One region of the Mesorhizobium sp. B2-4-19 genome, then DNA from elsewhere that is predicted to be linked to it. Evidence: predicted binding sites of a transcription regulator. Region 1 holds the regulator's gene; each other region holds the start of a gene.
The links. Region 1 encodes PhoB, which activates phosphate uptake and scavenging genes when phosphate is short. Its sites were predicted from a motif close to TGTCATNNANCTGTCAT; they were not measured.
Positions count from the first base shown of each region.

Region 2: the regulator PhoB is predicted to act here: its motif matches at 6,418-6,434, upstream of FJ546_RS13375 (alpha-D-ribose 1-methylphosphonate 5-triphosphate diphosphatase).
Region 3: the regulator PhoB is predicted to act here: its motif matches at 6,470-6,486, upstream of ppk2 (polyphosphate kinase 2).

Region 1 covers NZ_VFUV01000016.1:77,199-87,445, reverse strand. Annotated here, with positions in the region: gene pstB (phosphate ABC transporter ATP-binding protein PstB) at 1-286, shown strand, start outside; gene phoU (phosphate signaling complex protein PhoU) at 312-1,019, shown strand; gene phoB (phosphate regulon transcriptional regulator PhoB) at 1,041-1,730, shown strand; gene FJ546_RS23625 (ROK family protein) at 1,743-2,993, opposite strand; gene xylF (D-xylose ABC transporter substrate-binding protein) at 3,266-4,306, shown strand; gene FJ546_RS23615 (sugar ABC transporter permease) at 4,451-5,782, shown strand; gene FJ546_RS23610 (ATP-binding cassette domain-containing protein) at 5,796-6,608, shown strand; gene FJ546_RS23605 (CHASE domain-containing protein) at 6,759-8,399, shown strand; gene FJ546_RS23600 (YMGG-like glycine zipper-containing protein) at 8,491-8,736, opposite strand; gene FJ546_RS23595 (hypothetical protein) at 8,819-9,145, opposite strand; gene FJ546_RS31325 (hypothetical protein) at 9,276-9,452, opposite strand; gene FJ546_RS23590 (sensor histidine kinase) at 9,565-10,247, opposite strand, start outside.
Region 2 covers NZ_VFUV01000006.1:192,686-202,932, forward strand. Annotated here, with positions in the region: gene FJ546_RS13345 (hypothetical protein) at 1-408, shown strand, start outside; gene FJ546_RS13350 (amidohydrolase) at 456-1,604, shown strand; gene FJ546_RS13355 (EAL domain-containing protein) at 1,620-3,584, opposite strand; gene FJ546_RS13360 (class I SAM-dependent methyltransferase) at 3,903-4,937, shown strand; gene FJ546_RS31225 (hypothetical protein) at 5,287-5,496, opposite strand; gene FJ546_RS13370 (PfkB family carbohydrate kinase) at 5,581-6,393, shown strand; gene FJ546_RS13375 (alpha-D-ribose 1-methylphosphonate 5-triphosphate diphosphatase) at 6,618-7,844, shown strand; gene FJ546_RS31590 (hypothetical protein) at 7,915-8,232, opposite strand; gene FJ546_RS13385 (substrate-binding domain-containing protein) at 8,673-9,656, shown strand; gene FJ546_RS13390 (ABC transporter permease) at 9,653-10,247, shown strand, end outside.
Region 3 covers NZ_VFUV01000003.1:193,738-203,984, forward strand. Annotated here, with positions in the region: gene FJ546_RS07020 (winged helix DNA-binding protein) at 30-545, opposite strand; gene FJ546_RS07025 (DUF6163 family protein) at 784-1,206, opposite strand; gene FJ546_RS07030 (enoyl-CoA hydratase/isomerase family protein) at 1,203-2,246, opposite strand; gene FJ546_RS07035 (DUF2066 domain-containing protein) at 2,432-3,253, shown strand; gene hemB (porphobilinogen synthase) at 3,403-4,434, shown strand; gene FJ546_RS07045 (dihydrofolate reductase family protein) at 4,770-5,417, shown strand; gene ppk2 (polyphosphate kinase 2) at 5,442-6,362, opposite strand; gene FJ546_RS07055 (aldo/keto reductase) at 6,642-7,685, shown strand; gene FJ546_RS07060 (glycosyl transferase family 90) at 7,704-8,675, opposite strand; gene FJ546_RS07065 (hypothetical protein) at 8,872-9,018, shown strand; gene FJ546_RS07070 (DUF982 domain-containing protein) at 9,073-9,333, opposite strand; gene FJ546_RS07075 (GntR family transcriptional regulator) at 9,436-10,101, opposite strand; gene FJ546_RS07080 (multidrug efflux MFS transporter) at 10,219-10,247, shown strand, end outside.

The sequences.
Region 1 (10,247 bases):
CATCGCCCGCACCGTGGCGGTGAAGCCTGAAGTCATCCTGCTCGACGAGCCGGCCTCGGCGCTCGACCCGCTGTCGACCGCCAAGATCGAGGAACTGATCGACGAGTTGCAGGCCGACTACACGATCGTCATCGTCACCCACAACATGCAGCAGGCGGCGCGCGTCTCGAAGCAGACCGCCTTCATGTATCTGGGCGAACTGGTCGAATTCGACCGTACCGAGAAGATCTTCACGTCGCCTCGCGAGAAGCGCACGCAAGACTACATCACTGGCCGCTTCGGCTGATCGCACGCATACGAGGACCAGGATCATGGCCGAACACACAGTCGCAGCCTTCGACGAGGATCTCGGACAGATCAGCAGGCTGATCAGCGACATGGGCGACCTTGCCGGCTCGATGGTCGGCGGCGCCACCAAGGCGCTGCTGAACTCCGACAATGCGCTCGCCCAGCGCGTCGTCTCCGACGACGCCATCATGGATGCGCGCCAGCGCGAGCTCGACGACCGCGCCATCACGCTGATCGCCAAGCGCCAGCCGATGGCCGACGATCTGCGCCATGTCGTCGGCTCGATCCGCATGGCCGGCGACCTCGAACGCATTGGCGACCTTGCCAAGAACATCGCCAAGCGCGTCGGTACTGTAGGCCTCAGCGCCACGCCGCGCGACCTGTCGCATTCCATCGACGCCATGGCGCAGCTGGTGCTGATCCAGGTGCAGGGCGTCATCGAGGAGTATGCGGCGCGCGATGCCGCGGCACTGGCGAAGCTGCGCGCCGACGACGAGCGCATCGACGTCAAATACACTTCCGTCTTCCGCGAACTGCTGACCTATATGATGGAAGATCCGCGCAACATCACGGCTTGCACGCATCTGTTGTTCTGCGCCAAGAATCTCGAACGCATCGGCGACCACGTGACCAACATCGCCGAGAATGCGTACTATGTCCTGACCGGCACGCAGCTGCCCGCCAACCGTCCAAAACAGGACGAGACGGCGATGTCGGCGCCGGCGGCCTGAGAGCGCAGGGGTAACCAATCGATGATCGCACCACGCATCATGGTGGTGGAGGACGAGGAGCCGCTCGGCGTGCTCCTCCGCTACAATCTGGAATCGGAGGGTTACCAGGTCGAGGTGGTGACACGCGGCGACGAAGCCGAAATCCGCCTGCAGGAGAACGTGCCCGACCTCCTCGTGCTCGACTGGATGGTGCCGGCGGTATCCGGCATCGAACTCTGCCGGCGGTTGCGAATGCGGCCCGAGACCGAGCGGCTGCCGATCATCATGCTGACCGCGCGGGGCGAGGAAAGCGACCGTGTACGTGGGCTTTCCACCGGCGCCGACGACTATCTGGTCAAGCCGTTCTCGACGCCGGAATTCATGGCCCGCGTCAAGGCGCTGCTGCGCCGCGCCAAGCCGGAAGTGCTGTCGAGCGTGCTCAAGGTCGGCGATATCGTGCTCGACCGTGAATCGCACCGGGTCTACCGCAAGAAGAGCGAGATCCGGCTCGGGCCGACCGAATTCCGCCTGCTCGAATTCATGATGCGCCATCCCGGCCGCGTGTTCTCGCGCAGCCAGCTGCTCGACAATGTCTGGGGCGAGACGATCTACATCGACGAGCGCACCGTGGACGTGCATGTCGGCCGGTTGCGCAAGGCGGTCAACAATGGCCGCATGCCGGATGTCATCCGCACCATCCGTGGGGCGGGCTACGCGATCCGCGAGGATTGAGCACGACCTGACTCAGGCAACGTTTTTCTTCGCGGCGGGGCCTGCTTTCGTTTGCACGCCGGGCGCGAAAATCTCCTGGTCGACGAAGGTCAGCGCGCGCATGGCGCAACCTTCGCGGATCAGCGGCAGTTCGTTCGGTTCGGTGTCGAAGGAGATCGATTCCGAGTGCTGGCCACCGGCGGTCTGGGCGATCGCCTCGCGCAATGCCGGCTCGATCAGGTCGAAGGCGGCGGCGCTGACGCCGACCATGGCGACGGGCGCGGGATCGATCAGCGCGAACAGGCTGCCGAGGCCGTAACCCAGCGCCTCGCCGGCCTTGCGATAGGCTTCGCGCTCGGGCCCGTCCCGTTCCCGTGCCGTCGTGGCCAGCGCCCGCATCTGCGCGTCGCTGACATCGGCCACAGGCTCGGTGTCCTCGCTGAGCTGCCTGGCATTGCGCCAGATGGCGTAATTGCCGGCATAGGCCTCGACACAGCCGCGCCGTCCGCAGCGGCAGAGCGCGCCGCCGGGCCGATGGATCATGTGGCCGAACTCGCCGCCCGAGGAATGGGTGCCGGTGAACAGCTCGCCCTTCAGCACCAGCCCCATGCCGATGCCGTGCGAAAGCAGGATGGCGATGAAGTCGTCGCGGTAGCGCTCGGGATCGCGCCTGCGCAGCGCCACCGCCATCATGTTGCAGTCGTTTTCCATGGTGGCGGGGATGCCGAACTCGGCTTCGAGTATGTCGGCGAAGGCGATGTCGGTCTGCGGCGTGATCGGCGACCACAGCATCGCCCGGGCCTCGGTATCGGTGATGCCCTGGATCGCCAGCGCGATGCGGGCGACGCTGCGCACGTCAATGTCGGGATCCTCGAGGCGCCGCCTTACGATGGCCACGCATTCGCCGATCAGCGCCTCGCGCGACATGGTCAGCGTGTCCAGCCGGCGCTGTTCTTCCGATATCACCTGGCCGGCATAGTCGATGACTGCGACCGACAGGAAATTCAGCGACAGCACCACGGTCATCACAGCCGCGGCCTCCGGATTGAGGCCGAGCCCGACCTGCGGCCTGCCGCGTTTCAGCGCGCCGGCCTCGCTCGGCTTGCCCTCGGCCAGGATGCCTTCGCCGATCAGGTCGGAGGAAATCGCCGATATGGTCGAATGGCTGAGGCCGGTGGTCGCGGCGATCTCGGTGCGTGAGGGCCGGCCAGCCTGGCGCACGGCCGCGATCACCATCGCCCGGTTGCGCCGGCGCAGATCGTCGTGGCGGATTCCGACCGACATGTTTTTTCACATCCTCCCGGTCGCCGCGGTTCTTCCGGCCTCCTCGAACGCTGCCGGCGACACGGTCAAATACTGGCAGAAGCGGCCGGTGCTGTCATTTATTTATTGCGAAGCTCGAAAAAAATTCAGAGGGACATCAAAATCCATCAGAATCGTTGTTGACAGCGTTCCGGTGTTGGCTCAGTGTTTTTTCGAGGCTCGAAAAAATAGGGCCTCTGTGCCGGCCTTAGGGCCAGTTTGGTCGCGCCATACGCGGCGCAGGGAGGAATATCATGAAGAGATTCACGGCCGCCATCCTGGCGGGTGTCGCCATGTCGCTGACGCTTGCGTCGGTCGCGCAGGCGAAGGACAAGGTCATCGGCGTTTCGTGGTCCAACTTCCAGGAAGAGCGCTGGAAGACCGACGAGGCCGCCATGAAGAAGGCGATCGAGGCCGCCGGCGACAAGTACATTTCCGCCGACGCGCAGTCCAATCCCGGCAAGCAGCTTACCGATGTCGAGAGCCTGATCTCGCAGGGCGCCAATTCGCTGATCATCCTGGCCCAGGATGCCTCGGCCATCGGCCCGGCCGTGCAGAAGGCGCTGGACGAAGGCATTCCGGTCGTCGGCTATGACCGCCTGATCGAGAACAAGGACGTCTTCTACCTGACCTTCGACAACAAGGAAGTCGGTCGTTTGCAGGCCAGCGCGGTGTTCAAGGCCAAGCCGGAAGGCAACTATGTCTTCATCAAGGGCTCGGGCGCCGATCCGAATGCCGACTTCCTGTTCGCAGGCTCGATGGAAGTGCTCAAGGCTGCCATCGACAGCGGCAAGATCAAGAATGTCGGCGAGGCCTATACCGACGGCTGGCTGCCTGCCAACGCCCAGAAGAACATGGAGCAGTTCCTGACCGCCAACGACAACAAGGTCGACGCGGTCGTCGCGGCCAATGACGGCACCGCCGGCGGCGTCGTCGCGGCGCTGACGGCGCAGGGGCTTGCCGGCACCGTGCCGGTCTCGGGGCAGGACGGCGACCATGCCGCGCTGAACCGTATCGCGCTCGGCACCCAGACCGTGTCGGTGTGGAAGGACGCGCGCGAACTCGGCAAGAACGCCGCCGAGATCGCCTCGCAGCTGGCCGACGGCAAGAAGATGACCGATATCGCCGGTGTGAAGGACTTCACGACGCCTGGCGGCAATACCGTCAAGTCGCTGTTCCTGACCCCGGTCGCCATCACCAAGGACAATCTCAACGTCGTCATCGACGCCGGCTGGATCAAGAAGGACGAAGTCTGCGCGGGCGTCGCCGCCGGCAGCGTCGCCGCCTGCAACTAAACGGCGCAATACCGTTCGATATCGACGCCGCGGCCCAAAGGCCGCGGCGTTTCTCAAGGGGCTTCCCGCTTCAAATGACCGCGGAAAGCAAATAGCATCCATGTTCGGAACCCGCGCCAGACGGTAAACCGGTGGGAGGATAGCATGACCGACACGACCTCTAATCAACCGGTCGGCAGCACGGCAGCGGACAGGGCGCGTGCATCCGAACTCAGCGCCGTCGGACGGTTCCTCAAGGCTACCGAACTCGATACGCGCATGCTCGGCATGATCGGCGCGCTGCTGGTCATCTGGGTCGGCATCCATATATTGTCGGGCGGGCTTTTCCTGACGCCGCGCAATCTGTGGAACCTGTCGGTGCAGACCTCGTCGGTCGCGATCATGGCGACCGGCATGGTGCTGGTTATCGTCATGCGCAACATCGACCTCTCGGTCGGATCCGTCGAAGGCGTGATCGGCATGATCATGGGCGTGGCGCAGGCCGAATTCCTGATCCGCGTCGTCGGTTTCCAGCTTGGAAATCCATGGCTCTGGATCATCGCGCTGGCGGCCGGCGTGGCGCTTGGTCTGCTGATCGGCGCGTTCCAGGGCTTCATCATCGCCTATATGGAGGTGCCGGCCTTCATCGTGACGCTGGGCGGCCTGCTGGTCTGGCGCGGCATGGCATGGCTGATCACCAGCGGGCGCACGGTCGCGCCGCTCGACACGACCTTCCAGCTGATGGGCGGCGGACCACGTGGCTCGATCGGTGCCACCGCCAGCTGGATCGTCGGTGTCGTCGCCTGCGTGGCGGTCGCCTTCATGCTGCTCAACGGCAGGTCGCAGCGCAAGCGGTTCCACTTTCCGCTGCGCCCCGTTTGGGCTGAGACCTTGCTTGGCGTGGTTGCCTGCGCCGCTATCCTTGGCGCCGTCTGGATCGCCAATTCCTATCCATGGCCGATCGGCATCGTGCGCCAGTACGCCCAGCAGAACGGCATTACCGTTCCCGAAGGCGGGCTGTACATCGCGCATGGCATTGCCATACCGGTGCTGATGGCGGTGGCCGTGGGCATCATCATGACCTTCATCACCAAGCGCACGCGTTTCGGCCGTTATGTTTTCGCCATTGGCGGCAATCCGGAGGCGGCCGAACTTGCCGGCATCAACACCCGTTGGGTGACCATGAAGGTGTTCATGATCATGGGCGTGCTGGCGGCGGTCAGCGCGGCGATCTCGTCGGCCCGGCTCAACGCGTCGACCAATGCGCTGGGCACGCTGGACGAGCTTCTGGTCATCGCCGCGGCCGTCATCGGCGGCACGTCGCTCGCCGGCGGCTCCGGCACGGTGATGGGCGCCATGCTGGGCGCGCTTCTGATGCAGTCATTGCAGTCGGGCATGGTGCTGCTCGGCATCGACTCGCCACTGCAGAGCATCGTCGTCGGCGCCGTGCTGGTCATCGCGGTGTGGCTCGACACCGTCTATCGCAAGCGGGTTTAGGGGAGAAACGATCATGGCCGACAAAATCGCTCCCGCGACTGCCCCCAATGGCACGCCGCTGATCGACATGCGCAACATCTCGATCGCCTTTGGCGGCATCCGCGCCGTCGACGATGCCTCGATCGATCTTTTCCCCGGCGAGGTCGTGGCGCTGCTCGGCCATAACGGCGCCGGCAAATCGACGCTGATCAAGATCCTGTCGGGCGCCTACAAGCGCGATGCCGGCCAGATCTTCGTCAATGGCGAGGAGGCTTCGATCTCCAACCCGCGAGACGCCAAGAAATACGGCATCGAAACCATCTACCAGACGCTCGCCTTGGCCGACAATGTCGACGCCGCCGCCAATCTGTTCCTCGGCCGCGAGCTGATGACCGGCTGGGGCACGCTCGACGACGTTGCCATGGAGGCCGAGGCGCGCAAGGTGATGGGCCGGCTCAATCCGCGCTTCCAGCGCTTCAAGGAGCCGGTGATCAAGCTGTCGGGTGGCCAGCGCCAGTCGGTGGCGATCGCGCGCGCGATCCTGTTCAACGCCCGCATCCTGATCATGGACGAGCCGACGGCAGCCCTTGGTCCGCAGGAGACGGCGCAGGTCGGCGAACTGGTCAGGCAGCTCAAATCCGATGGTATCGGCATCTTCCTGATCAGCCATGACATCCACGATGTCTTCGAGCTGGCCGACCGGGTCTGCGTGATGAAGAACGGCCAGGTCGTCGGCACCGCGCGCACCACCGATGTCACCCAGGACGAGGTGCTCGGCATGATCATCCTGGGCAAATGTCCTCCGGGCGCCATCCCCGGGCCGGGCGCGCTGAAGATCGCCGCCTGAGACCTGCCGACGGCCCGAAATGGGCTGATCGGCATGGCCGGTTGCCGCACACGCGATATGCCAGTGATCGCGATGGCTTGGCCTTGCCATTGTGTTGGCCTGATGACTTGCCCATAAAGGTCCGGTATTGCCCATGGACCGCATCATCCGTTGAAGAAACTTTTTCCAATCGTTGCGTTCATCGCCGTAGCGCTGATCAGCATGACCATGGCGGGGTTCGCCTATTTCGCGACGCAGGAAGCCTCCCGCATCAAGTTCGAAGCGGCGGCCGACGACGCCCTCAACCGGATCGAGAGCCGTGTCGACCTGCATTTGTCGCTGCTGCGGTCGACACAGGCCCTGTTCGACGCCCGCAATGGGGATATTTCGCAGAGCGAGTTCAAGGCGTTTTTCAACGCGCTGGACATCGACAGCAATTTCGCCGGCCTGCGTGGCATCGGATTCCTCAGGTTCGTCAAGACGGGTGACGAGGCGGCGGTCGAACGCGACATCCTGCACGATTTTGGCGCCAGCCATCCGGTCTATCCGGATACGACGCAGCCCTGGCGCGCGCCCATCATGCTCTTCGAGCCGCTGGATCCGTCCAACCAGAGCGGCATCGGCTACGACATGTTCAGCGAACCGGTGCGGCGCGCGGCGATCGAAAAGGCGATGGCCGACGACCAGCAGCACGCCAGCGGGCTGGTGCAACTGGGCCAGGGCACAGGCGCGACCCAGACCTTCCCCGGCTTCCTGGTTTTCGTGCGGCTCAACGTCGAAACCGCGCCGGAAGTCATCAACGCATCACGATCCTCGACCGCGGGCTTTCTCTATGCGGCCTTCCGGGCCAGCGACCTGTTCCAGATCGCGCTCAGCCGGGCGCCGCTGCTGCCGGTCAACACCGAGATCTATGACGGCGCGGTGAACGGCGACAATCTGTTGTTCCGGTCGGAGACGCCGCCGGCCTCCACCTTTGGCGACCGGCTGCTGGTCACGCGCAAGATCACGGTAGCCGGCCGGCCGTGGACTGTGCTGTTCCGGCCGACCAGCGCCTTCTCGCAGCCGTCGTCGCGCGCCATCCCGGTGATGCTGGGGCTGTTCGGTCTGCTCGCGGCGGGCGCCATCGCGCTGGTGGCGCGCTATCAGGAGCGCGCCTATGAGGCGGCCTCGCGCCTGCACGAGACGACCGAAAAGAGCCTGCTCGAAAAGGACCTGATGCTGCAGGAGATGAAGCATCGCATCAAGAATTCGATCACCCGGGTGCTGGCGATCGCGCGGCAGACGGCGTCGCGGGCGACCGACGTCAACGAGTTTTCGGCGTCTTTTTCGGCCAGGCTGCAGGCGATGGCAGCCTCCCAGGACATGCTGACGCGCTCGCGCTGGCAGAAAGCCGATCTCGCCGAACTCCTGCGCATCGAGCTTGGCCAGGTGTTCGGCAAGGACCTGCCCGACGGGTTGTTGTCGGGACCGGAGGTGCTGCTCGACGAGACCACGACGCAGGCGCTTGGCCTGACCTTCCATGAGCTGGCCACCAATGCGCTGAAATATGGCGAAGCCGGCAATTCCGCCAATTCGCTCGGGAGCGACTGGGCGCTCAAGGTCGAGTGGTCGGTGGAAGGGCGCGGGCGGGAGCGAACACTCGCGCTGAACTGGCGGGAGGCCGGGAAGAAAAAAGTCGAGGCGCCGGCCGAGACCGGATTCGGCACCAAGCTGATCGACCTCAACGTCACGCGCGAACTGCGCGGCACCATCAGGCGCGATTTTCAGGCCGACGGTCTGAAGGTGGAAATCAAGATTCCGCTGACAGGCTGAGACGAATATTCAGGGCGACGGCAAACCGCACGCCCATACGTGCAAAATCCGGAGGCCGGCTGACCGGCCTCCGGATTCGACTGTCGCCGAATCAGTTGCAGCGCGCCGTGTAAATCCGGCCGCGATGATCGCGATACTGGCAATAGCCGTTGCGCAGGTTGCGCACCAGCAGGCCGGAACCGGCACCGACAGCCGCACCGATCAGCGCGCCCTTGCCGCCACCGACCAGACCGCCGACGCCGGCGCCAATCAAGCCGCCGCCAACCACGTCCTGTTCGGTCGTGGTGCAGCCGCTGAGAGCGGCCACCGCAACCATGGCAATAATCATCTTCCGCATTGAGTCACTCCTCACTTGTGTCCACACTTTGGTAAGCTCCAGCAGTCATTTAGCATGAAATGACGGCCTTTGCCGCGCGAATTTATTCTTGGCTAAGATAGTCTTTTTCTGGGCGCACCGCATTCGATGCCATGACAAGGCTGGAAATGGCAAGAGAGGCGTCGAGGCTCCCGTCGGGACGAACCTTCCAGACGACCTGGTCGTAGTCATCCTCAAGTGCTGGATCGACAGCGAGACATCTAGCGACGATGTGCTGCGCCTGCCCCTGGACGTCGCCCATGGCAAACGGCCGTTCGGCAGTGCATTCGTCGGCGGTTTCGAAAATGCTCACTGGCACCTGCAGCTCACGACAATCGGCCATCGAGTTGCTGCAGCCGATGACAAGCAACAATGCAGCGATGTGTTCCATGGCGACATGTCCTCTCGCCACAACAACGGCCCATATCGGCCAAAAGTTCCTGAGCAGGCGGGGTGACATGCGAATAATGCCGGCGCTGCAAACGGTTAACAGCGCGCAGTGTTGGCAGCAGTGGATTCGGTCAGGTCAGCTGGAACATTGCGATGAGGAGAATTGTCGAGGCCGCCGCCAGGACGACGCCCCACAGCAATGTGTGATGCGGCGAGGTAAGCGGCTCCGCGGATGCTTGGGGGGCCTCGAATTCACCCATCGAAACACGGGCAGCCTGTTCCAGTCTGTTCAATTCGGTGACGGTCAAGCACTCCTCCCATACCGTGCTAAAACCCAGCGGATTGCAGCGGCGTCTGGGTAAAACAGCATCTGCCCTTATGGTGAACAGCCGGTTAAGGATCGTTGATTGCCTCGGCCGTTCACTGCGTCTCGAAATTGCTGTGTGGGACGACAAGACGGTATTCAAGGCGGCCGTCCGCGATGCCGAGGCTTGCGGTTCCGCTCAGGGATGCCGGCACCACCCGCTCCAGCGCGATGCTGCCGAAACGCTTTTGACTCCCCCGGCCGTCATTGGTTCCTATGGCTTCGGCCCAGGTCAGCGAGAGTGTAACCTCGCCAGGGGTGATGACATCGAGATTGGCGGTCACTTCGACGAATCCATCCGGTCGGGACAGTGCGCCGTAGCTGACCGAGTTTACGGCAAGTTCATGCATCGCCAGGCCGATATGCAGCGCGGCATTGGGATTGAGATAGGGGTTGGCGCCCCGGAGGCGAAGGCTGTGCGATGTGTTCGTCCCATAGCGGCCGACCTGGCTCGTCACCAGTTCATGAAGGGCCGCACCTCGCCAGTTGGACGATGTCACCAGATCCTGGGAGGAGGAGAGCGACTGCAGCCGGCCGCGAAAGCGCGTGAGGAAGTCGCCGATGCCGTCGGAATAGCGACCGGTCTGCGTCGCGATGCTCTGGATGATCGCCAGCAGGTTCTTCGAGCGGTGGCTGACCTCGCGCAACAGCGTCGTCAGCGTCTGTTCGCGCCGCTTCTGCTCGGTCGTCTCGACCATGGTGGTGACGACACCTTGCACGTCGCCGGCGTCGCCCCGGT
Region 2 (10,247 bases), on a different contig from region 1:
GCCGAAGCCAGGACCATCTACTACGGCAACAAGGTGGGAATGGAACTCACCATCGTCAAAAGGTCGGGCATCGGCTCCGAGCACGCCAGCATCCTGGCCAGACACGACAGGCAGAAGGCCGGCGTCTACTGCCGCGAATATGGCCACGATTTCTCCAAGGAGTGCATCGAGGCGGAAATGAAGTCGCCCCTGCACTTCGAGATCACGGCGAACTGCAAGACCGGCAAATTCACCACCTTCTATGGCGCCAACATGCTGTTCCAGGGCCGCAACAAGGGCACGCAGGTGACGACGGACTATCTGATCACATCGATCGATGACAATGTGGTGCTCGATGGCTCCGGCGCCTCCTCATACGATGTCACGCTGGACCAGTTCAAAGCGCTCTGCCCCAATCGCGTGCGCTAGCCGCGTTTGCGACACTGTGCCGATCGGAACAAACGGAGGCGCAACGCATGACCCTGACCAACCGGGATATCGTCGAGCTGACCGAATGGCGGCGCAAGCTGCACCGGCAGCCGGAAATCTCCAATGAGGAGGAGAAGACGGCGAAAGAGGTCGTCGCCTTCCTTGCCGACACCGGGCCGGACAAGGTCCTGACCGGCCTCGGCGGGCATGGCGTGGCGGCGGTCTACGACAGCGGCAAGGCCGGGCCGACCGTGCTGTTCCGCTCCGAACTCGACGCGCTGCCGATCGAGGAACTTTCCGGCGTACCGCATGCCTCGCAAGTGCCGGGAAAATCGCATATGTGCGGCCATGACGGGCACACGGCCATTCTCGCCGCGCTTGGCCGGCAGCTGGGGCGCGAGCGACCGGCCAGCGGCCGCGTCGTGCTGATGTTCCAGCCGGCGGAAGAGACCGGCAATGGTGCCGCCGGCGTCGTCGCCGATCCGCGCTACGGCGAGATCGCGCCGGATTTCGCCTTCTCGCTGCACAATCTGCCCGGCGTGCCGTTCGGCGAGGTCAGGCTCAAGCCCGGCGTGGTCAACTGCGCCTCGCGCGGCATGCGCATCGTGCTCGAGGGCAAGACCGCGCATTCCTCCATGCCCGAGACAGGCATTTCGCCGATGCCGGCGATCTCGGAGCTGATGCCGGCGCTGCCCGCGCTCGGCCGCGCCACCTTCGCCGACGACGATTTTTCCATGGTCACCGTCACCCATGCCGAGATGGGCGAAGCCGTGTTCGGCATCGCGCCCGCCCATGCCGAGGTCTGGGCGACATTGCGCACCCGCCGCGACGAGCGCATGGCGGATCTGTGCGCCGCGGCGCAAGCCCTGGTCACCGAGATCGCGGCCCGCCATCGCCTTTCCGCCCGCTGGGATTACCACGAGATCTTCGTCGCCAGCGTCAACGCCCCGGACGCGGTGGAGCACCTGGAACGCGCGCTCGACGAAGAAGGCGTCGTGCACGGGCAAGAGGCCCTGCCGATGCGCGCCTCGGAGGATTTCGGCCTGTTCGGCCGCAGTGCCAGATCGGCGATGTTCTTCCTCGGCGCCGGCGAACGGCACCCGTCCCTGCACAATCCGGATTATGATTTTCCCGACGACCTGATCCCGATCGGCTCGAGGATCTTCATGCGCACGGCCCGCAATCTGCTGGGGTGAGTTCGCCGGGCGTTGTTAGGCGGACCTGAGGAACGGGCGCTTGTGGACGCCCCGCTTTGCCTGGAAATTCGCGGCGGGGACCGGACGGCCGACGCGGAAGCCCTGGATCTTGTCGATGCCGAACTCGCGCATCAGCGCGATCTGCTCGTCGGTTTCCACGCCTTCGACCAGGATCTTGTGGCCGCGATTGCGCACCAGCGCGATGATGTCCTGCAGCATGGCCATGCCCTTCGGTGTGCCGCAGTCGTGCAGGAACGAGCGGTCGATCTTCACCGTATCGAAATCGATCAGACGCAGCCACGAGAGGCCGGCGAAGCCGGTGCCGAAATCGTCGAGCCAGATCTTGATGCCGAGCAGCTTCAGGTCGCTGATGCAGCGCAGGATGTCCGAGTGCATCTCCATCTCGAGCCCTTCGGTGATCTCGAAGGCCAGCCTGTTGCCGGTCACGCCCGTCTCGCCCAGAATGGTCGCGACGGACGCGGCAAAGCCAGGCGTCTTGAGCTGGATCGGCGAGACGTTGACGCTGACGAGAGGGACGTGATCGTCCGCCAGCAGCTCGGCGCACACCGTCCGTATCGCCCAGCGGCCGAGTTCCAGGATCGCGCCGGTGCGTTCTGCCACGGGAATGAACAGGCTCGGCGGAACCAGGGTTCCGTCCAGCATCTTGAGACGCATCAGCGCCTCCACCGCTTCGACGCGGCCCGACACCACATCCTGGATGGGCTGGTAGACGAGTGAAACGAGACCCTGGCCGATCGCGATCTTCAGCAACGCCGCGAGGTTCTCGCTCTCGTCGCTGCTCTGCGGATCGGTCGGGTCGAACAGCCTGGCACAATTGCGGCCGCTGGCCTTTGCCAGATAGAGCGCGCGGTCCGCCTCGTGGATGATCTTCTCCAGCTTGGCGCCGGCCTGCGTCCTGGTGAAGGCAGCGCCGACGCTCGCCGTCACGATCGAAATACCGTCGCGCCTGAGCTCATGGGTGATCGCCAGGGTTTCCACCGTGCGGCAAATGGCTTCCGCCAGCTCCGCGACCTGGTCCTTCTTGTCCATGCGGGCAAGCACGATGAATTCCTCGCCGCCATACCGCCCGATCGAGCCATTGTAGTTCTTGATCAGGTCGCTCAGCGCGTTGGCGACATGGATCAGGCAGCGGTCGCCTTCCTGGTGGCCGTAGCAGTCGTTGAACTTCTTGAAGAAGTCGACATCGATGAGGATGGCCGCGAAGCCGTTGCCAAGCTTTTGCCAGTCGCTCCAGTAATCGCGCAGCTTCTCGTCGATCGCGCGCCGGTTTTCCAGGCCGGTGAGCGGATCCGTCCGCGACAGTCTGAGCAGGGCCTTGCCGCGTTCGGTGGCCTCCTTGTGCTGGATCTTGGCTTCCAGCGCGTTCAGGAAGACGTTGTAGCGCTCCTCATTCAGCTTCCAGTTCACATAGGAGGTGAAGGTGAAGCACGAAACATAGAACGTCCCGAACACCATCTTGTATGTCAGCGAGGCGGGTAGGAAATAGTTCACCACGTACAGGATGCACAATATGATCGTCGACGTTATGATCGACACTTTGAAGCTGAACGTGAAAAATAGATTGGCACTCATCATGAAAATGGTGCCGAAGACCATATAGTAGGCAACGGTTTCCTTGTTGGCGCCCAGGGATGCCGGGAACAACCAGCCGACATAGCCGAAGATGATCGCCGCGGCGCAGGTCACGTCGAGCCACTCCGTCGCCACGCCCCGGCGAAGCTGTGCTTCCAGGGTCAGCAGAGCGGTCAATCCCACCGCAAAGCGCGCCGCGATCGTGAAGGCCGCCACGTCAGGTATCAGCAGCAGGTCCGATACCGAAAACAGCACATAGATGACGACGGCGATCCAGAGCCCAGGCCTGGCGTCTTTCCTTCGCTTCGCCAGGGCTTCGGCGCGATAAAGGATGCGCAGTTCCGCCACCCCCAGTTCCTGGCGCGGATCATACGGTTCCACATCCACCGTATCGGCCGATCTGGCTGACGCGCGTTCGTTCACAAATCCCCGGGTTGGGGGATTTTGCGCTCCGAACTCTTTTCCAGCTTCTGCCCCCACGCAGGACGACTCCTTGGGACGCGACACGATTGCCACGCGGCAAAATGCGATGGCGCCGGACAAGTTTGCGTTAACTCGGACCCAGAATCTTATCCGCAATATCGCTAATAAACTGAGATGGTTAGCGGGAAATTAATCATAACAATAAAATGCGTCCGAAGCGCCGTTGGCAAATGGAGCATTCTACGCAATAAGTTAACTGACTGTTAACCAAGGAGTCCTGGTGTGCAAACCGTGTTCGATGGGCAAAGCCTGATTACCGCAGAGATTATCGCCGGCAGTCTGCCCCGGGGTAAGCTCGAGCATCACGGCGAAGAGTTCGAAACCGCACGTGCGGAACTGGCGCTCATCCTCCACGCCACACAGCAGCAGATCGAGCAGCAGAAATATCCCGCCGAGATCGTTCGCCGGCTTCTGTCGCTGCTCAACGCGCTGCGGGCCAAGGTGCATCCCGACGTCTGGCAGGCATTGATACCGGTGGCGCAAAACCACCCGATCCTGAAGTATTTTCTGGAGGATCCACTGACGAACTGGTCCTTCACCAAGCCCAGGGGCTATTCCGGCGACGCGCAGCTGCTCGACTACATCTATTGCGATCCGCACGTTGCCGAGAGCGTGGCCAACGCCTCGGAGATCGGCAAGGCGCTCTACAGCCATACCCAGAACGTTCCGTCATGCGTGGCGGCACGTGAACGGCGCGATCTCCTGACCCGCTATGTCGACGAGACGGCGGCAAAGAACGGACCCGAAACCGAGGTTCTGGCCATCGCCGCCGGCCATCTGCGCGAAGCCAATCGCTCCGTCGCTCTGGCCGAGGGCCGTCTCAAGCGCTGGGTCGCGCTCGACCAGGATCCGCAGAGCGTCGGGCTGATCGCACGCGACTTCCACGGCACCGCGGTCGAGGCCGTGGACGGCTCGGTGCGGACCGTGCTGACGCGGGGCCACAAGCTCGGCAAGTTCGATCTCATCTACGCCTCGGGCCTCTACGATTACCTCCAGCACAATGTCGCCGTGAAACTCACCAAGACCTGCCTGCAGATGCTGAAGCCGAACGGCACATTCCTGTTCGCCAACTACGCCGAGGGCACCCCTGACGCCGGCTACCGCGAAACCTTCATGGACTGGGTGCTGCTGCTGCGCTCTGAGGTCGACATGTGGAACATCGTCAACGCCAGCGTCGACCGCAACGCGGTAGAGGCCAAGGTGTTCTTCGGCGAGAACCGCAACGTGCTTTACGCCGTGATTGAGAAGCGCGGGTAAGCAGGCGGCGCGGGCATCCGGGAACGCCTGCGTGAATTGTCGGCTGTATTTGGCTGGGAGGCGACCTTCGTCTCCTGGCCGCTTTCCGCCTCATCGCCGCTACAGGAAGCCCTGAGCGGTTCCGCGGCCCAGGCCGAAGGCGATCTGTTGCGCATCCGGGAGGGAGCGCGGCAGGCCGAACATGGCAGGACCGTCCTTTCGAAGGCGGTCATGGCGCCGATTCGGTCGCCGGCGAGAGCCAGGACAAAGACCCCGGATCCGTGGATGCCGGTGGGTGGGTGTCGGTAGACGCCGAATGCCGGCTGACAATTGGCTCGCGTCGGCACCAGTTCGTATCTCTGTCCGGAGCCTAAAATAGGTGCGAAGAAGCGGGCCACGATGTCTCGGCCTCATATTCCAGCGGTATCGGCGGCACCGACAAGAAGACGTCGTCGGTCAACAGAGCCACCAGCGCATCGATGTCGGCGGATTCGTAGGCGCTGACGAACTTCGCCACGATCGCGTCCTCGGCAGGTGAGTTGCCGAGAGGCGGCTGCTCTCGGGCGGTGGTCACCTTCATAGTGCGCCAAGAGCGTGCCCGTGCGGCCTCATCGCCGATACAACGACGCCCGGCCTGGGCGACCGAAGACCGAAAGCAGGGATCATGAGCACAGTCATCGTTGTCGGCCACGTCAATCACGACCAGGTCTGGTCGCTGTCATCGCCCCTCGCCTCCGGCGCGCGCCTCACCTATTCCGATCGGGTTGTCAGGCTTGGCGGCGGCGGCTTCCACACCGGCACCCGGTTGGCGAAGCTGGGCAACCATGTCCGGCTGATCAGCAATCTGATGGACGACGGCCATGGCCGGGCGGCACTCGCCAATTTGCAGGCGAGCGGCATTGACACCGGCTACGTCACAATGTGGGCCGGCGAAACCCGGTTCACCGAAATCCTGCTCGAGCCCAACGGCGAGCGCACCATTTTGAACACCAGCGGCCAGCTGCGCCCTCCCTTCGCCGCACCCGAGCCTGTCAGCGGCGACGCCGCCTATCTCAACGCCCTGGTGCTCGACGACGGTCTTGTTGCCTCGCTGCGGACGATCCCGCTGGTGGTCTCGCAGTTTCCGCTGCGCAGCGCCTCGCACCGCCCGGCCGACATCGTCATCGGATCGCGCGCCGACTTTCCCGGCGAGAACACGCACGCGATCTGGGAGCGGGCGTCAAGGATTGCCGGGCCTCGCCTGAGGACGCTGGTGCTGACCGATGGAGCGCGCCCGATCTCGCTCTACGACGGCAAGGCGCTCAATCACGTCACGCCGCTGAAGCAGGTCTCCGTGCCCGACACGATCGGCGCCGGCGACTGCTTTGCGGGGATCTTCCTGCACGGTCTGCTGCAAGGGCTGATCCCTGGGCTTTCCGCCGAACAGGCCAGCCGGCAAACCGCCGAATGGCTGTCGGAACGATCCCGTACCGGCTGAATCAGCGGCTCCGGCAACGCCGGCTTTCATGAAAATGTCATAAAAATCAAATGGAAACCGGCATTCGAGTGAACTAGAAAACATGTTCTGGAGAGATCGTGATCGAGGCGTCGGCAAGCCGGCGCATCGTCGCCATGATCGGCGTCTTTCATCATCCCAACGATGCGCCGACCTTGTCGCCCGCGAAATCCACCTTGAAATCGCTGCCTTGCAAGAGACATGACATGTGGCTGAGTGAATTCGAAATTGTCCTGCGCGACCGCGTCATCCCCAACGGCGCCGTCAGGATCGAGAACGGCCGGATCGCCGAGATCCGCGAGAAGCCTGTCGGACACGCCGACATCGAGGGCGGCGGCCGCCTGCTGCTGCCCGGCTTCATCGACATGCATGGCGACATGGTGGAGAGGGAAGTCGAGCCGCGCATCGGCGTGCATGTACCGATGCGGGTCGGCATTGCCGAGCTCGACAAGAAGCTCGCCTCCTGCGGCATCACCACCGCCTATGCCGCGCTCTCCTTCATCGGCGCCAGCGTCACCAGCGGCGTGCTGCGCTCGGAAGACCATACGACGGAAATCATCGGCACCATTGCCGGGCTGAAGGACCACTTGTTGGTCGACCACCGCATCCACGCCCGCTTCGAAGTGACCTTCACCCCGGCGCTTCCCACGCTGCGCAAGCTGATGGACGCCGGCAGGCTGCATTTGATCTCGCTGATGGACCACACGCCCGGACAGGGGCAATACCGCGACGTCGAGCTCTACATTGCCCGCATCGCCAAGGAGCGCGGCATGTCGGTTGCCGCGGCTTCCGAGGTCGTCGGCAAGCGCATGGCGGGCCGCGAAGGGCAAGGCGATGTGCTGAACGCCCTGCAGGACCTGTCGACGCGTGCCCGGGCCGCCGGCATCGTCCTCGCCTCGCATGACGACGACACGCTGGAAAAGGTCGAACTGGTGCATGGCCTGGGCGCGGCGCTCAGCGAATTCCCGGTGACCCTGGAAGCGGCGCAGGAGGCCCGCAGGCTCGGCATGCATACCGCCATGGGAGCGCCCAACGCACTGCGCGGCGAGTCCTATTCCGGCAATCTTTCCGCCCGGCAGGCCTATGAAGCCGGGTTGCTCGACATGCTGGCCAGCGACTACCATCCGGCGTCCATCCTGCCGGCCGTGCTCGGCCTGGCGGAGCTGCGGGGCAATGGCCTCGCGGCGGCGGCGGCGCTGACAAGCGCCAACCCGGCCAACGCCCTGGGGCTCACCGATCGCGGCGCCATCGAGCCCGGCCTTCTGGCCGATTTCGTGGTGGCCGACCGCCATCCCGTGCCACGCGTCCGCGCCACCTTCCGTGCCGGCCGCATGATCTACGGTGATGGCACGCTTGCAACAGCGGGCAAGGCAGAACGCCTTGGCCCCGTCGCGGCTGAACGGCTACCGGCTGCCGTCCCGGAAAGCGCGTAGCGCATTCCGTTGGGAATTGCGTCAAAACAAGAGTTGGAGCAGCTCGCCGTTTCCGGGACAAGGCGAAGCTCTAAACGTCGAGCACGACCGTCATGCCGCGCACTTCGGCCATTTCCAGCAGCATGTCCTGCAGGGTTTCGATGGTGAGCGCCGCGCCGGTCCTTGCCAGCAACTCGGTGATACTCTCTTTCATGGAAATGACCGCGACTCCGGTCTTCTCGGAAAGCAGCCGTCCGACGGCTGCGCGGATCATGGCATTCTGGTCAGGCATGATTCCCCCTTCATGCTGGATGACGGTATAAGCCTTCTCAAACGGCATGCTTTTTTGCACAACTTCTGCGAGCTTTAGCTTACGCTTGCAAGCCGTTTTGGTACTTCTGGTCTCCATTATTTATCTGACAGTTGCTCGGCGATGACAGCGACGGCAGCGCCCACTGATTGCGGCTTGGCGGCAAACGGGGCCGGCGGCAGTTCGTGCCGACGGAGCCCGGTGAGAGCCCGCCCCTGCCGAGCCGGCAATTCCGGAAATCGCGCGCCCTGCGGCCCAATCGGCGAAAACCGCTTCGCACCATTTTAAATCTTGACGCGTGTCAATTTTTTATAAAACATGCGCAAACGCTGATGGGGCTAGGTCAGCGCTCTGGGAGGAGAAATGCCTGGCATGGAAAAGGTCCCGACCGGGTCCGTCGTCCGCGAGACGTTTGGCGTTCGCCGGGCCGCAGGCCGCGCGGCGTTGCCGATGCAAGCATGGCTCTCGCAGCACCGGCCACGGGCGTCCGTGGGCTTGCCGACAAGACACGTCCAACAATCAAGAAGCGGAGGAACAAAATGCGTATCTTCAACGGCCTGACGCTTGGCGCGGGCCTGCTGGCAACCATCGTCTCGGCCCACGCCGAGGACGCGGCCAAGGTCGCGGCCATCGTCAAAGGCCTCGACAACCCCTTCTTCCAGACCATGCAGAAGGGCGTCGAGGAGCAAGGCAAGGCCAGTGGCGTCAATGTCAGCGTCCAAGCCGCCGCCAATATGGGCGACGCCACCGGCCAGGCCGACCGCCTGACCGCCATGGCCATGCAGGACTTCGATTGCTACCTGGTCAACCCGATCAGCGTCTCCAACCTCGTCCAGGCGCTGGTGCCGGTCGCGCAGAAGAAGAAGCCGATCGTCAACATCGACTCGACCATCGACGCCGAACAGGCCAAGGCCGCCGGCTTTGCCGTCTCGACCTATATCGGCACCGACAATGTCGCCGCCGGCGCGCTGGCCGGCGAGGAAATGCTGAAGCTGGTACCGAAGGGCTCCAAGGTGGCGCTGATCGCCGGCATCGTCGGCGATGTCGGCTCGAATGCCCGCATCAAGGGCTTCAAGCAGGCCGTCGAGGGCAAGCTAGAGGTGGTGGTGATGGTCAGCGCCGACTGGGATCGTGAGAAGGCGTTGACCGCCGCCACCGACATCCTCGCGGCGCACCCCGATCTCGCCGGCTTCTTCGCCGCCAACGACATCATGGCGCTCGGCGTCGAACGCGCCGTGCGGACCTCGGGCAAGGACGTCAACGTGATCGGCCTCGACGGCATCGTCGATGCGCTGAAATCGATCGCGGCAGGCGAACTCACGGCCACCGTCGCCCAATATCCCTATGTCGTCGGCGCCATGGGTGTCGAAGCCTGTGCGTTGGCCGCCAAGGGCAAGGAACTGCCCGCCAACGTGCCCGCACCCGTGCTCCTGATCAACAAGGACAATGCCGACGCCTCGCTGAAGAATTTTCCGCGTCCCGGCGGCGATTATCCCGATCCCTTCCGCGAGATGCTGAAGTGAGCAATCCCACGGACAACGCGCCCGTCGCCCATTCGGCGGGCGCGGCGGAGGAGAGCCGCCCCTCCCTGTCGGCTCTCCTCCTGGATCCTTCCTTCTGGGCCGACTGGGCATCCGTCGTCGGCCTGGTCGGTCTCGTCATCGTCTTCGGCATCGCCCAGCCGGTCTTTCTCAGCGTCGCCAATCTGCAGGCGCTGCTGCTGGCGGCGGCTATCCTGGTCGTGTTGTCGATCGGCCAGACCTTCGTCGTCGCGACGGCAGGCATCGACCTGTCGCTGGCGGCGGCCGTCATGCTTGGCGCCATCATCCTCGGTCTCCTCAACGCGGCCGGCTACGGCATCTTCATCGCCTGCGTGCTCGCGGTGCTCGCCACCAGCGCCATCGGCTTCCTCAACGGCCTCATCATCACCGCAGGCAAGATCCCCGATTTCGTGGTGACGCTCGGCACGCTGTCGGGCATCACCGGACTTGGCCTGATCCTGTCGGGCGGCGAACCGACCATGGTCGGCTCGACCTTCCTGCTGAAGCTCGCTTCGGGCTCGTTCGGACCGTTCGGCTATCCGGTCTGGGTAGCGATCGCGGCCGTCATTGTGG
Region 3 (10,247 bases), on a different contig from region 1:
CTGCGGCACGGCTGCCGTTCGTGGATGGCTTACATGCGGTAGGCGATGGTGTCGTTCCAGAAGCGATCGAGCCGCTGCAGGGCGCGGTTCATCTGCTTGAACTCGTCGGTGTTGATGCCGCCGACCTGCTCGATCGAGCCGACATGGCGCTCATAGAGACCGGCAACGACCTCGGCCACCTCATTGCCCTTCGGGGTCAGCGAAACGCGGACCGAACGGCGGTCGATGCGCGAGCGCTGGTGGTTGATGAAGCCGAGATCGACCAGCTTCTTCAGATTGTAGGAGACGTTCGAGCCGAGATAGTATCCACGCGAGCGCAGTTCGCCGGCGGTCAGCTCGGAATTGCCGATGTTGAAGAGCAGCAGCGCCTGGATGGCATTGATGTCGGAACGGCCGTTTCGGTCGAATTCGTCCTTGATGACATCAAGCAGACGGCGGTGCAGCCGCTCGACCAGCTGCAGCGATTCCATGTACAGCGAGCGGATAGCCTCGCGGCGGTCGTCGGAAACGTTGGCGGCCTTCGCCGCCGGACGCGAATTGATCATTGTCTTTGCCTCTCGTTTGTCGCCCTGGTGATTTTTTGTTTTTCACCTTGATCGCGACACTATCGAATACTCATAAAATTCGACTTAAACGCTAGGGCTAACAAGAGCTTACCGGTAAGAGGTTTCGGAAGAGGCTTAACGAACGGTCACCCGAGTAAGGATAATTAACCTAAAGGCTTAGGCACTTATCGCAGGGCTCGATCCGGGCGTTTGCCAAGTCGTCAACGGCCTCAACGGCTTAGTGCCGGACGGGGCGTTTCTGCAGCCAGATGACGACGCGAAAGACGATGTAGAGCAGCGCCACCGCCGCATGCGAGACGACGATCAGCGGCCGATGGCCAAAAAGCTCGGGAAAGCCGGCATACATGACGGTCTCGGTGACCGCGCAGATGAACCAGATCACCGGGCCCCACGAGGCCAGCATCCACAACCCCGCCGCGGCAAAGGGGAAAAACACGGCGAGCATTACCGCCGCCACCTGCCAATGCACCGGCATCAGGTCGAAGCGCCACAGCGGGCCCGGATAGAAGCCGATCAGCTTGATCCAGTACAGGATGCCGAACAGCAGGCAGTAGCCGGCGATGACGCGCTGGAACCAGGCGAAGATCACCTCGACCGTCGAGGGCTGTAGCACGACGCGTCTCGACGTCACCTCGCTCATAGCGGGAGTTCCCGTTCGCCGAGCGGGGCGAAATAGGCCTCGACATCCGCCTCGCCGACCGCATCGAGCGTTGCCGGCAGCCATTGCGGCTTCGATCCCTTGTCGATGATGGCGGCGCGGATGCCTTCGTAGAAATCGTGGCCGGCAAGCATGCGGTTGAGGATGCGGAACTCCATCTTCATGCACTCGTCCATCGACAAGGTCTGCCCGGCGCTGATCTGCCGCCAGGCGACGCGAAGACTGGTGGGCGAGCGCGTGCGCAACGTCGCCAGCGTCTTTGCCGCGAATTCGTCGGCGCCCGCCGCGCGGTCCAGACTGTCGATGACATCCTGCAGCGACGGCTGGGCGAAATGGCGGGAGATCGCTTCCAGTGCCGCCCTGTCAGTCTCCCGCTTTGCCGGGACGAAGAAACCGCGCAGCACCGATTCCGGATCGCCGGTCAGCACCAGCCGATCAAGAAAACTGGCCTGGTCTTCGGCCTTGATGGTGTGGGTGGCCAGCCCCGACCACAGCGCATCGCCATGGCGGATGCGGTTGCCGGTCAGGGCCAGATACATGCCGAAGGAGCCACCAAGGTCGGGCAGCAAATGGCTGGCGCCGACATCCGGGAAAAAGCCGATGCCGACCTCCGGCATGGCGAACTGGGCATTCTCGGTCATCACCCGGTGCGAGCCGTGAAAGGAAATGCCGACGCCGCCGCCCATGACGATGCCGTCGATGAGCGCCACATAGGGTTTCTTGAAGCTGTTGATGTGGGCGTTGAGCCTATACTCGTCGGCGAAGAACTCGACCGGCGGCTTTCCAGCCCGGCCGGCTTCATAAATGTGCAGGATATCGCCTCCGGCCGAAAACGCCCTGCCCTCGGCCTTGACCAGGACGACGTCCACGCCGTCGTCGCGCTCCCAGGCATGCAGGGCCTTGCCCAGCGCCCTGACCATGCGATGGGTGACGGCATTGAGCGCCTGCGGCCGCGTCAGCGTGACGACACCGGCCCTGCCCAAGCGCTCGAAGCGAATTTCGTCGCCTCCATCAAAATCCATCGCCAGAGAATCCCTCCCCCGCGCCTGCGGGACTGAAGTGCTAAAGGCGGCGCATGGGTGCGTCAATGGCAGCAGCCTCCGCGCCGTGGTCTTGGCGACCGGCGGCGGGCGGTGCTACGAAGATCGCCGCCGTTGCAAGCGACGCGCCGATATTGCCCACAGACGGCGTCGGGGAACAGTTGGCCATGCCCGGATTTCTTCGTGCCGTGCTTTTGACGATCGGGGTCATGATCGCTGGCCTGGCGCCTCGTGCCGCATTGGCCATCACGACCGACGATCTCTACCAGTCGCGGACCATCGTCACCGGCCAGGGCGAGGTGAACCGCCGGATAGGCTTCAAGGATTGCCTGGACCGGGTTCTGGTCAGGGTTTCAGGCGATCAACGCCTGCTGGAGAAACCCGAAATGGCGGCTCTGCGCGACAAGGCTGGCGATTTTGTCGACGCCTTCCGCTACCATGACCGGCTGGAAGGCATTCCGATCCATGACGAGCAAGGCACGCATGACCGGCCGCATGATCTGACCTGTCTCTACAAGCCCGCCACGGTCAACAAGCTGCTCGCGCAGCTCGGCAGCAAGCCCTGGCTTGGCGAACGGCCAACGCTTGCCGTCTTTCTCACCGTCGAACAGGGCGCGAGGCATTTCGCGCTCAGCGCCGGGGAGGAGCGTGGCAAGACGATGCGCGAGTCTTTCGCCAATACCATCGATCCGCTGTTGATGCATATCGTATTTCCGAAGGCGGTACAGCTGGCCGAGCTGGGCGAAAAAGGGCTGCGCACCGACGACATGGCAAGGCTGGATCTGCTGGCCAAACAGGCCGGTGGCACGCAAGCGCTCGCCGGCAGCATCGTCTGGAGCGACAAGGATCTCGGCTGGATCGCCGATTGGCGCCTGGCCGATCACGGCAAGACCTATCGCTGGCGGGTGCGCGGCGTCAGCTTCGACGAGGCGTTCCGCGTGGCGATTGGCGGCGCTGCGCAGATTCTCTCGGGTAATGGGCAGCCGTGACCGGATAGATATGGCGGGACGCGCCTATCTCTGCTTTGCCGAGCATCTGCCCACAAGGCGGAGATTGGCGGCTTCGGCCTGGCACAATCGTGTCGCATTGGTCAGCGGCAAGGGCTCGTGATAAAACCCGCTGATCCGGAGTATTGGCCATGAACAAATTCACCCCGACAAAGCCAGCCGGCGCGCGCAGCGTCGACGACGTGACCGGCAGCCGCCGCCTGCGCCGCATGCGCAAGGCCGACTGGTCGCGCCGCCTGGTACAGGAGAACCGGCTTTCGGTCGACGACCTGATCTGGCCGATCTTCGTTGTCGAGGGCAGGAATGTGCGCGAGCCGATCGCCGCCATGCCGGGCGTCTTCCGCCTGTCGGTCGATCTTGCCATCAAGGAGGCCGAACGCGCGGCAAAGCTCGGCATTCCGGCCCTCGCCACCTTCCCCAATGTCGAACTGGCCTTGCGCGACGGGACCGGCTCGCACATTCTCGACCCGGAAAACATCATCAACCGCGCCACCCGCGCGATCAAGGACGCGGTGCCCGGGATCGGCATCATCACCGACGCGGCGCTCGACCCGTTCACCAGCCACGGCCATGACGGCATCCTGCGCGACGGCATCATCGTCAACGACGAAACGGTCGAACAGGTCGCGGCGGCGGCCGTCATCCAGGCAGCGGCCGGCGCCGACATCATCGCGCCATCCGACATGATGGACGGCCGCGTCGGCGCCATACGCGACGCGCTCGACGCCAACGGTTTTCAGGACGTGGCGATCATGTCCTATGCGACGAAGTTCGCCTCGGCCTTCTACGGCCCCTATCGCGAGGCGGTCGGCACCGCAGGGCTGCTCAAGGGCGACAAGAAGACCTATTATATCGACCACGCCAATTCGGACGAGGCGGTGCGCGAGGCCGAGCAGGACATCGCCGAGGGCGCGGACATGCTGATGGTCAAGCCCGGCCTGCCCTATCTCGACATCATCCGCCGGCTGAAGGACGAATTCCAGATGCCGACCTTCGCCTATCAGGTGTCGGGCGAATATTCGATGATCAAGGCGGCGGGCGCCAATGGCTGGATCGACGGCGAGAAGGCCATGCTGGAATCGCTGCTCGCCTTCAAGCGCGCCGGCTGCGACGGCATCTTGACCTATTTCGCGCCCGAAGTGGCCGAAATGCTGAAGGGGTAGTCCGGCCTGGCCAGCAAAAGCCTTTCAGTAGATGTCACCACTCTTTCGACCGGTCGGCGTTTCTTTCGAATTCCCGCAGACAAGAACCGACAGCCGCGGCTATGATAGCCGCCTCCAGAGGATGCGTCCTGATCCGCTTCACCGGTCGGCGATCGGCGGCCGTCCCAGCGGCCGGTTATCATCCGAACCGATCATCACGAAACAATTGGGACATCGCTTGGAGGCGAGATCCGGTATGTGTCTTTTTCTCCTTAGAAAATAGCGCTTGCAATTTGCAATTGGTTTGCTAAACAACAACCGATTGCAAAATACAACTGGTTATCGAGGAGGCTTTCATGTCCATGCTGCGTGTCAATGCATTCACCCTATCGCTCGACGGCTATGGCGCCGGCCCCGATCAGGATCTGCAAAATCCGCTCGGCATCGGCGGGGAATCCTTGCACAAATGGTTTATCGACACCCGCACCTTCCGTAAGATGGTGCTTGGGCGAGAGGGCGGCACCACCGATATCAACGAGGCGTTCGCGGCGCGCAGTTTCGAAAATGTCGGCGCCTGGATCCTCGGCCGCAACATGTTCGGACCGATCCGCGGCGAATGGCCTGACGACAGCTGGAAAGGCTGGTGGGGCGACAACCCGCCCTACCATGTGCCGGTGTTCGTGCTGACGCACCACCCGCGGTCACCCATCACGATGGAAGGCGGCACGACCTTTTATTTTGTGACCGACGGCATGCATTCGGCGCTTGAGCAGGCGAAAGCGGCGGCGGACGGCAAGGATGTACGGATCGGCGGCGGGGTCGCCACCATCCGGCAATATCTGCAGGAGAGCTTGATCGACGAGATGCATCTGGCAATCTCGCCGGTGCTGCTTGGCAAGGGCGAGCACCTCTTCGCCGGCCTGGATATGTTGAAGCTTGGCTATCAATGCACCGAGCAGGTGGCGACGGCGCTTGCCACGCATGTGGTGATCAAGCGGGGTTAGGTGGAGATTACAGCTTCATCCGCCTCAATACTTCTCCGGCACGTAGAGCTCGCGCGGCAGCGTCTGGCGCTCGTATTCCGGGTTGAAGACGCGTTCCGGCAGCGTGATCTCCTCGTGCGGCACCTCTTCATACGGCATCTGCTTGAGCAGATGATCGATGCAGTTCAGCCGCGCCCGCTTCTTGTCATTGCCCTCGACGATGAACCAGGGCGCCTCGGGGATGTTGGTGCGGGCGAAGGTCTCTTCCTTGGCCTTGGTGTACTGCTCCCAGCGAACGCGCGACTGCAGATCCATCGGCGACAGTTTCCACTGCTTCATCGGGTCATGGATGCGCATCAGGAAGCGCATCTGCTGCTCTTCGTCGGTGATTGAGAACCAGTATTTGACCACGGTGATGCCGGAGCGCACCAGCATCCGCTCGAACTCGGGAACGTCGCGGAAAAATTCCTCGACCTGGCCGGCATCGGCAAAGCCCATCACCCGCTCGACGCCGGAGCGGTTGTACCAGGAGCGGTCGAACAACACGATCTCGCCGCCCGCCGGCAGATGCGGGACATAGCGCTGGAAGTACCATTGCGACTTCTCGCGTTCGGTCGGCGCGGGCAGCGCCACGACACGGCAGATGCGCGGGTTGAGCCGCTGGGTTATGCGCTTGATGACGCCCCCCTTGCCGGCGGAATCGCGGCCCTCGAAGATCACCACCAGCTTCTTCTTGTGGTAGGCGACCCAGGACTGCAGCTTGATCAGTTCGGACTGCAGGGTGATCAGGTCGCGAAAATATTGCATGCGGTCGATCGAAGGCGGATGCGCGTTCTTGTAGATCTTGGCGATCTCCATCGACAGCGCCGGCTCCGACATTTCGAGCTCATAGTCTTCGTCGAGCGTGTCGGCGAGTTCGGCTTCGAGCCAGTCCTTGGCGGGAGAATTCTGTCTTAGCTCAGTCATTTGCACTGCTCCGCTTGCAAGCCCTGTCGGTTCCCATACGGCGCCCCAAATTGCTGGCCAGCGGCCTGGAAGGGAAACACCTGAGCCGACTTCAATATAGACCGGCAGTGACGGTTTTATTGCAGCCGGACGCTATCGCGGCCGCCGCGGCAGCCGCCATGTCCAATCGATCCATCGCCATGGCACGGCGACAAGCCGGCCGAATTGTCCTACAAATCCTCTCGCATTCCGGGCTGCCCTTTGGCCCCGCCCCCATTCAACGCAATCGCGAGGACTGACATGGAATACCGCACCCTTGGCCGTTCCGGCCTGAAGGTTTCGACACTGACTTTGGGCACCATGACCTTCGGCGGCACCGGGCCCTTCGCCGCGGTCGGCAACAGCGATCTTACCGAAGCCAAGCGCATGATCGACATCTGCATCGATGCCGGCATCAATCTCATCGACACGGCCAATGTCTATTCCAACGGCCTGTCGGAGGAGATCATCGGCGAGGCACTTGGCGGCAAGCGCAGGAACGACGTGCTGATTGCCTCCAAGGCGCGCATGCGGATCGGCAGTGGACCGAACGACGAAGGCCTGTCGCGCCACCATCTGATCCGCGAATGCGAGAAGAGCCTGAAGCGGCTGAAGACCGACGTCATCGACATCTATTTCGTCCACCAGTGGGATGGGCTTACCCCGGTCGAGGAAACGGTCGCGGCGCTCGACACTTTGGTCAACCAGGGCAAGGTGCGCTATATCGGCTGCTCCAACTGGTCCGGCTGGCAGGTGATGAAGGCGCTGTCCATCAGCGACAGCCGTCACCAGCAGCGCTTCGTCACCCAGCAAATCCACTACACGCTGGAGGCACGCGAGGCGGAATATGAATTGCTGCCTATCTCGGTCGACCAGGGGCTGGGCGTGCTGGTCTGGAGCCCGCTCGCCGGCGGCCTGCTGTCCGGCAAATACCATCGCGACAGCCCGACCGCACGGCAACTCGCCGGCTGGTCCGAGCCGCCGATCCGCGACGAGGACCGGCTCTGGCGGATCGTCGATGTGCTGGTCGAGATCGGCAAGGCCCGCGGCGTATCGGCCGCACAGGTGGCGCTGGCCTGGCTGCTCGGCCGCCCCGCCGTCTCCTCGCTGGTGATCGGCGCCCGCAACAATGCCCAGCTCGAGGACAATCTCGCGGCCGCAAGCCTGGCGCTCAGCCCTGAGGAACGCCAGCGCCTCGACGCGGCCAGCCGGCCGCCCGTGCTCTACCCCTATTGGCACCAGCAATTGACGGCTAAGGATCGCTTCGGCCCCGCCGACATGGTTCTCGACCGCAACGTCATCTGACCATCAGCTGGAGGCGCGCTAGCCCTTGATGAAGCGCCAGAGTTCGGGATCGGGCCCGATCTGACCGCTGAGCACGAAATATTTGTAGAGCACGAGCAGGGAGATCGCCTGCTCGTCCCGCTCATTGGAGAATTTCCGGCAATAGGCATTGGCCGCGGCAATGATGCGCTCTGCCTGCGCCGGATGCCGTTCGAAATAGCGCACCTTTTCGCCGAGATCGGCGAAATCCGGATCGAGCGGCACATAGTGGACATTGGCCTCGAGCTGGCGCTCCGCGAACCATGTCTCGTATGTCGGCGGCGGCATCAGGCAAAGCGACTTCGAGCTCAAGATCCATTTGAGGTTGGTCGCCACGTCATTGCCCTCGAGCGAGACGATGTAGCGGTAGCGCTGGTGCTGGCCGATGCTGAGAAAGGGCTTGGCGTATTCGGCCGGTGCGTTCGGCTTGTGCGAGCCGGCATCGCAGAATGGCAGGTCGCGCACCGCTTGCAGAAACCGTGTCCTGATCGGATTGTTGAGATCACCGCGCCAGACCACCATCGGCAACTTGTCGGCGAACGAGATGGTGTCAGCCGGCATCTGGAAGTGACGGAATTTGTCGAGCTTCATGATGACCGCGTTCTGGTCGTCATCACGAATCGGCCTATCCTTGACGATCGTCGGCACCTTCGGCACGTCCCTGACGTCGCCGAATTCGACGTCGATGAGCAATCCGGGATCGAAATAGCGGGCGAATTCCTTCAGGTCGTAATAGTACATGGTCGGCGTGAACGGCAGTTTGCTGATGCGCACCGCATTGGCGCTTGGCGCGAAAAAGTCCTGCAGCTTGTTGTAGTAGTTCAACCGCCGCCGCGCCGCCTCGTCGGAACGCATGGCCTGTTCTAGACGAATAGCCAGCCTGCGGCGGAACAGGGCTTGGGGAATGACATCGCGCACGACGTTTCGCGCATAATAGAAAACCCGTGCCGACGTCCGCGCAATTGTTGCCATGATTCACTTGGTCAAAACAAACGGGCTGCTCTCAAATACGCTGGCGCCCCGCGTTTCCTACATCATTATGGCGCTGATCTGGCAAGCCCCTCGATCTCCGGGGCCGCGCCCGCGCACTGTCGTTTCAGCTGTTGTGTTTGACGGCTAATGCTCCTAGGCAGGGTCGGAGCCGCAAGGCAGGTCAAAAGGAGCCGATATGGCACGAGCACCAAACTACGATCAGGAACGCAAGGAACGCGACCGGCAGAAGGCGGCGAAGAAAGCCGAAAAGCTGGCGGCCAAGGTCGCCGCACGCGAACGTTCCAAGCCCGAGGCAGAGAACGAAAACGAAACGGCGGAATGACGGCAAAAGGCCCGCATATGCGGGCCTTGCGTCAATCCAGGCTGTGGCCTTGCGTCAGGCAGGAGCTTTGTCGCTGACAAAAACGTCCACTTCACGCGCCGCGGCGATAAAGGCGCGCCGGGCGTTCATCGCCGGCTTGTCGCCGGCCAGTGCGTCGTGGCAGGCCTGCAGCGCCGCGCGATGCTTGGGACTGCGCTTGCCTGGCCAGCTGTTGAGGAGATATTCGGATGCCTCGCGGGCCGTTCGCAAGATCTGAGTGCTTCCCGCGGTGACGGACTTGACGGTCACTGGTGTTTCAAATCGGTTGTTTTCCATCGCCGCTCTTACGCCATCGGCGTCCGTGAAGCGAGGCCCAAAGTGCGCTCGGCGTGAGGCGTCGCCTGTTTTTGCCGGCGAGCGCCCTGCCCTATAGCGGTGCTAGGCAGCCACGACGGCAAATCCCCTGGCGCGAAGGCCGCGTCGGTCGTTGGCGAGCGACGTCACCAGCCGGTCGCGGCTGCCGACGATGTGCGCAGAAAGCAGGCGGGCCGCTTCATCGGCATCGCCAAGGCGTGCCGCGGCCAGAATGGCGCGGTGTTCGGCCCAGGCGCGACCAAGGGCCGCTTCGTCACGCACTTCCAGCCAGCGAGCGCGCGATAGGCGGGTCATGGCATCGCGCACTGCCCTGAACAGAAATTCGTTGCCCGACAGGCGCGCCAGCTCGATGTGAAAATCCATGCCGACACGATGCCACTCCTCGCGCGGCGTATTGTCGTCGCAGGAATCGAGCATCGCCTCGATGACGTCGATGGCGCTGCTTTCGGCATGCATGCATGTCAGCCGGACAGCCGCGACCTCGACTGCTTCGCGAAAGACCGCGATCTGCTCGAGCTCGGCAAGGTTGATGGGCGATACCGTCCAGCCGCGGCCATCCCTGCCCACCAACCCCTCGGTCTCCAGCCGCAGAAGTGCTGCCCTGACCGGCGTGCGCGAGGCACCGAAGCGGCCTTCGATCCAGCGCTCGGTCAATTTCTCGCCTGGACCGATCTCAAGCCCCAGGATCATCTCGCGCAACTGCCGTTCGACATTCTGCATCTGCGACATAGCGCTTCCTTGTTCCGAAGCCGCATTGACAGCAGCCGGGTTGGAGTTCATGACGGATACCAATTTGGTATCCCAAAATGGTATCCGCAACAAGCGCTGATATCGGGCAGGCAGGACATGACACAGGAAGACACACAACAGAGCGG